Linked DNA regions of Ketobacter alkanivorans. The protein of the gene in region 2 binds, or shares a complex with, the protein of the main gene of each other region. Links are inferred from orthologs where the notes say so. Each region holds a gene or a part of one and is shown on either strand. Other genes may lie near its edges. The genes, in order: Kalk_RS18575 and Kalk_RS19185.

Region 1 (3,232 bases), 130 kb from region 2 along the record:
ATGGAGACCATATCGGCCTGACCATTTGCTATGATTTCTTCAGCCAGCTCCGGTGTATTGATGCGGTTACTGGCGCACACAGGAATGGTCACAGCTTGCTTCAGTTTTGCCGTGGCAAAGGCAAAAGCACCACGAGGCACCGACGTCACAATGGTGGGTACGCGCGCTTCATGCCAACCGATCCCCGTATTAAAAATGTTGACCCCTTCTGCTTCCAAAGATTTGGCCAGGGCGACCACTTCATCCCAGGTTTGCCCTCCCTCAACCAAATCCATAAGAGAAATGCGGTAGATAATTATGAAATGGGAACCTACCGCTTTTCTAATTGCGCGCACGACTTCTAATGGGAAACGCATGCGGTTCTCAGCACTGCCGCCCCATTTATCAGTACGCTTGTTCGTGCGCTCGGCCAAGAACTGGTTAATCAGGTAGCCCTCCGAGCCCATAATCTCTATACCGTCGTAGCCAGCAAACTGAGCCAACTCAGCAGCTCGGGCATAATCATCTATAGTGCCCTGCACTCCTTTAGCGCTCATCTTTGCCGGTTTGAAAGGCGTAATGGGCGATTTAATACCAGAGGGAGAAACGCTGTAGGGGGTATAACCGTAACGACCGGCGTGCAGCAATTGCAGTGCGATCTTACCGCCTTCATTGTGAACCTTACCGGTCACGTGGCGATGCAGCACTGCTGTCACCTTGCTATTCATGCTGGAACCGTAGGGCAGAAGGTCACCCCGGCGGTTTGGTGAATAACCACCGGTAACAATGATCCCCACCCCACCACGGGCGCGCTCGGCAAAGTAATTAGCCAGTTTGTCGATATGGTAGAAACGATCCTCCAACCCGGTGTGCATGGATCCCATTAAGACGCGATTGCGCAACGTGGTGAATCCCAGATCCAATGGTTGAAGCATGTGAGGATAGTGCTTGTTCATGTTATCTCCTGAAACAGGCTTTCGTAAGTGCTGATGCAATCCTAGCGCACCTATCTGAATTCGGTAGCCAGGAATAGTAACCCGACTGAACAGTCTGCTTGCTTTCGTTTGCGGAACGTAAAATTCAAGCTGCTCCGGGGAAATGTAACCCCCAGATACAAGAAAGGCGGCCTTTACAGCCGCCTTTTTTACTTACCCTGAAGAGTATTACTTCTCCAAAATGGCTGTCACGCCCTGACCACCTGCAGCACAAATGGAGATCAGACCGCGACCGGAGCCTTTCTCATTCAACAGCTTGGCCAGTGTATGAATGATACGGCCACCGGTGGCAGCAAAGGGGTGACCTGCGGCCAACGAGGAGCCTTTGACGTTCAATTTGCTGCGATCAATGCTACCCAGAATACCGTCACGACCCAGGCGCTCTTTACAGAACTTTTCATCCTCCCAGGCTTTCAAGGTATACAGTACTTGTGCAGCAAACGCTTCGTGGATTTCATAGAAGTCGAAATCCTGCAGTTTGATACCAGCGCGATCCAGCATACGGGGTACGGCATAAGCAGGCGCAATCAACAGGCCTTCTTTTTTACCAACGAAGTCAATCGCGGCTGTTTCGCAGAAGGTGATGTACGCAAGCACCGGAAGGCCGCGCTCTTTTGCCCACTCTTCACTGGCCAGCAGCACAGAAGAAGCACCGTCGGTCAGTGGTGTGGAGTTGGCAGCCGTCATGGTGCCATTTTCTTTATCAAAGCAAGGCTTCAGTGAGGCCAGCTTCTCTAACGAGGTATCGCCACGCATATTGTTGTCACGCTCAAGCCCCATAAATGGCGTCAGCATGTCATCGAAGAAGCCTTCTTCGTAGGCTTTCGCCATATTCTTGTGGCTGTTAAACGCCAGTTCATCCTGCTGATCACGGGGAATATTCCACTCTTTAGCGGTGATCTGGCAATGATCGCCCATGGCCAAACCAGTACGCGGCTCGGAATTGGCAGGAATCAAAGGCATCAGGTGCTTGGGGCGAATCTTACCGATCAGCTTCAGTCGATCCTGAGTGGTTTTGGCGCGATTCAACTCCAGTAAAATTTTACGCAAACCTTCGCTCACACCGATAGGCGCGTCGGACGTGGTATCGGTTCCACAAGCGATACCACTATCAATCTGACCCAGTGCAATCTTGTTAGCAACCAGGATGGCGGCTTCTAAACCGGTGCCACAGGCCTGTTGAATGTCATAACAAGGGGTTTCCGGTGCCAACTGGGTGCTCAGAACAGATTCGCGCACCAGGTTGAAATCGCGGGAATGCTTCATTACAGCGCCACCCACAACTTCGCCCAGCAGTTCGCCCGACAGATTGTAACGATCCACCAATCCATTCAGTGCTGCGGTCAGCATGTCCTGGTTGCTAGCATGAGAATAGGCCGAGTTGGAACGGGCGAAAGGAATTCGATTACCGCCAATAATGGCTACTTTACGAACTTTATCTACTTTCATGGAATGGCTTCCTGTTGAATGCGCTCCTCATCAGGGAGCATAACGTGTTGAGTTGCTTACAATTTAAGAAATCGCATTGGGCTACAATCGGCTTGGAAGCCGTCGTCAACGTACGCAAACTTCGTGGGAGGCTAGTCTACCCAGACTAATCTGTCTCGCATTGGCACAACTGACCTGCAGGCTCTTAATGCGGGTCAATTCAATTTTCAACGCAACTACTTTAATATACGTGCCGACTACCAAGCCAAGTCGCCGATTATTACCTGATCAATCAGGCAATAGCTGATCGCGAAGGGGCGAAACTATACCATATAACGCACAAACACACAGGATCTGACCGATGGCCGATGTTTACGAATCCATGCTCAGCAGCAACGTTGGACGTTCTCTTCTTTCTTCTTTGAACCTGCCCGTTCCCACCCAACTGGAACGTCACTCACAGGCTCAAACTTCATTCGTAACCGGAAACGTTCTTGTTGGCGCAGCCCCCGGTGGCCGCATGGCTGAGTCCATTGCCAGCACATTGAAGGCCAGCAACGCCACGGTTCAAACCCCAAATAATGGCAGCGCCCTGGCAGAAATCCAAGCCGCCGGAGAAAAAGCGGAGCTTACGCTTACCGCTGTGGACTCCTCCGCTGAAGCCGCTAAGTTCAAAGCTCTGATATTTGATGCCACCGGCATCGAAACCAGCGAGCAAACCCGTGAACTGCACAATTTTTTCCACCCCGTCATTCGCAAGTTAAACGACTGCGCTCGGGTTGTTGTTATTGGTTTGCCTCCCGAATCCTGCAAATCCAACCCACGCCAAC
Region 2 (3,281 bases):
CGGATCAAACCGACCTTCGGCACTGTACTCTATGATCATAAACCCATAACGAGTAATGCAGGCCAGCAGACACAACCCCGCGATCAGCATAATCGGCAGCGACGTCAGATCCATTAAGCCCACCAAGGCCCAAGCTACGAGCACAAACACGCCAATAACAATGAGACTGTCTGGTTTAAATGGGTACCTGAAGAAAGCCCCCAACCTATCCCAGAATGGCTGAGCGGTATTAGCGCTGCCCAGATAGTCCAGCTCTTCACCACTGACGAAACAACGGGCCTGCCCCATACCCCCCAGCGTCTCGCCGCTGTCGACGCAGCGTTCGCAAAAGGCAATATGCCGCTTCGGGCTATACCAAAGCGCGGGTTCCAGTGGATGATATTTACAAAATTGACGTGCCATGTGTCCCCCTTATGTGCAAAGTATAGACACAGCGTCACTGCGGAGACAAAGCTTTTCCACCCAGGCACACCCAGAGCCCAAATAAACACCCAATAAAAAGCCCGCCACCGGGAAACCAGTAGCGGGCTTAATCTGAAACCTTACAACTTGCTCGAATTATTTATTCGAAGGTTTCGTCTTTTTCAGCTTTTTCAACCAACAGCGCAGGTGGGTTGAAACGCTCGCCATACTTATCAGCCAGCTCCTGGGCACGGGCAACAAACTTGCGCAAGCCATACTGATTGATGTATTGAACCACTCCACCAGTCCAGGCAGGGAAACCAATACCCATAATGGAACCAATATTGGCATCAGCCACCTTCTCAATCACGCCCTCCTCCATGCAACGCACTGTCTCCAGAGACTGCACAAACAAGAAACGCTCCTGCATATCCTCAAAGGGAATCTCTTTGCTGCCAGCACCAAAGGCTTCTTTCAAGCCCGGCCATAGAGTCTTCTTACCACCTTGCGGATAGTCATAGAAGCCTTTACCGGCCAACTTACCACCACGATCGAATTCATCGATCATACGATCAATGACACCGTCAGTAGCGCCTTTTGGCAGGGATTTGCCTTCTGCTTTCAAAGCAGCTTCTGTTGCCAAACGAATATTACGCATGGTTTGCAGGTTCAGCTCATCACTTATGGCCAAGGTGCCTACCGGGAAGCCAGCTTTAGCAGCAGCCATCTCGATAGAGGCAGCATTCAGCCCTTCGGCCAACATACCCAAGCCTTCATTCACGTATGTACCGATAACACGGGTAGTGAAGAAACCACGGGCGTCATTAACCACAATCGGAGTCTTGCGAATCTGCAATACGTAATCGAGTGCCTTAGCCAGAGTTTCATCAGACGTCTCTTTACCGCAAATAATCTCAACCAGCGGCATTTTGTCGACAGGAGAGAAGAAGTGCAGGCCAATGAAATTGGCAGGACGGCTGGATGCTTGCGCCAACCCGGTAATGGGCAAACTTGAGGTGTTAGAAGCCATCACGCCGGTAGCCAGCATCTGCGCTTCTGCCTCTTGAGTTACAGCCGCTTTCAATTCAACCTTTTCAAATACCGCTTCGATCACCAGATCGCAGCCCTGAAGGTCTTCGGCATTTCCAGTAGGCTTGATCAGGCTCAGAATACCCTCGGCTTTTTCTTTGGTCATCTTGCCGCGAGAGATCGCCTTATCCAGCAATTTCTTGCTGTAGTCCTTACCTTTCTGCGCGTTTTCTTCAGATACATCCTTCAGCACCACTTCAATGCCAGACATAGCAGAGGAATACGCAATACCCGCCCCCATCATACCGGCACCGAGGATACCCACTTTCTTGGTAGTGTGGTGCTCGAAACCTTTAGGACGGCTGCTGCCTTTGCTGATCTGCTGCAGCTGAAAAAAGAATGCCTTAATCATATTGGTGGAAACCGGCCCGATAGCCAGGCTAGTGAAGTAACGACCTTCAATTTTGAAGCCCGTGTCCACATCCACCTGCAAGGATTCCACTGCCGCACTCAAAATCGCTTCTGGTGCAGGGTAACAGCCCTTGGTTTTGTTTTTCAGCATGGCCGGAATCATCGGCAGCTTCATAGCCAGACCAGGATGAGACGGCGTACCACCAGGAACCTTGTAACCTTTGGTGTCCCAGGGCTGCTGAACGCTGGGGTTAGCCTTACAGAAGGCCTTGGCTTTCGCCAACATGTCTTCCGCATTATCTGCCAATTCATGGATCAAACCGGCTTTCAACGCCGCTTCAGGGTTGACCTGCTTACCTTCGAGCAGGAACGGCGCTGCTGCTTCCAAACCCAGCAGTCGGGTCAGACGCACCACACCACCACCGCCCGGCAGCAATCCCAATGTCACTTCCGGCAAACCAATTTTGGTTTTACGATCATTGATTGCAATTCGATGGTTGCAGGCCAGGCAGATTTCATAACCACCACCCAATGCAGCACCATTTATTGCAGCAACCACTGGCGCTTTCAGTTTTTCCAAACGACGCAGCTGATCTTTCACTGCTGTTACGCCGTCCATAAACTCCTGCGCTACTTCTGGAGTCGCCTTGATCAGATCATTCAGGTCGCCACCGGCAAAGAACGTCTTCTTGGCAGAGGTTAAAACCACTCCAGCAAGATTTTCTTCTTTTTCCAAGCGGTCAATGCAATCATCCATGGACGTTTTGTAGGTCGCATTCATGGTATTGGCAGACTGGCCTGGCATATCCATCGTCAATACGACGATGTTATCACTGTCTTTTTCGTAACGAATAGCTTCACTCATTGTTCTTCTCCTGGCCCTTAAACGCGCTCAATGATGGTTGCGATACCCATACCTGCACCCACGCACAGAGTACACAGACCGCGTTTCAAATTACGCCGCTCCAACTCATCCAGAACGGTACCCAGAATCATGCCGCCGGTAGCACCCAGTGGATGTCCCAACGCTATAGAGCCGCCATTCACGTTTATCTTCTCGGCGGGCACGCCGGTGTCTTTCATAAAACGCATAACCACGGAAGCAAAGGCTTCGTTTACTTCGAACAAATCGATGTCATCATAGGTCAAACCAGCCTTGGCCAGCGCTTTGTCTGCCGCGGGGCCTGGGCCGGTCAGCATGATGGTAGGATCGGTACTGGTGATGGCCGTGGCAACGATACGACCACGAGGGGTCAGACCCAGCGCTTCGCCTTTGGCCTTGGAGCCAATCAACACCAACGAGGCACCATCTACTATTCCAGAGGAGTTACCAGGGGTATGAACGTGGTTGATGCGCTCAACCATGTGATACTTTTGCAGCGCCACACCATCAAAGCCCATCTCACCCATCATTAAGAAGGAAGGATTCAAGCTGCCGA

Evidence for each region.
Region 1: the proteins of Kalk_RS19185 (region 2) and Kalk_RS18575 are in contact, whole or in part, in a solved structure (PDB 8BNU), measured with the Escherichia coli proteins. The link is inferred for Ketobacter alkanivorans from one-to-one orthologs.

Annotation. Positions count from the first base shown.
Region 1 is NZ_CP022684.1:4,343,879-4,347,110, reverse strand. What follows is about bases 284-3,194. They hold Kalk_RS18575 (acetyl-CoA C-acetyltransferase), read right to left. Parts: upstream 2,424-3,194; coding sequence 1,143-2,423; downstream 284-1,142. Other genes in these bases: Kalk_RS18570 (3-oxoacyl-ACP reductase), read left to right, coding at 2,764-3,194; Kalk_RS18580 (NADPH-dependent 2,4-dienoyl-CoA reductase), read right to left, coding at 284-935. In the rest of the region: more of Kalk_RS18580, read right to left, coding at 1-283; more of Kalk_RS18570, read left to right, coding at 3,195-3,232.
Region 2 is NZ_CP022684.1:4,478,420-4,481,700, reverse strand. The notes cover bases 136-3,095. They hold Kalk_RS19185 (3-hydroxyacyl-CoA dehydrogenase NAD-binding domain-containing protein), read right to left. Parts: upstream 2,708-3,095; coding sequence 563-2,707; downstream 136-562. Other genes in these bases: Kalk_RS19180 (acetyl-CoA C-acetyltransferase), read right to left, coding at 2,725-3,095; Kalk_RS19190 (tetratricopeptide repeat protein), read right to left, coding at 136-402. Also shown: more of Kalk_RS19190, read right to left, coding at 1-135; more of Kalk_RS19180, read right to left, coding at 3,096-3,281. UniProt on the Escherichia coli protein: Catalyzes the formation of a hydroxyacyl-CoA by addition of water on enoyl-CoA. Also exhibits 3-hydroxyacyl-CoA epimerase and 3-hydroxyacyl-CoA dehydrogenase activities.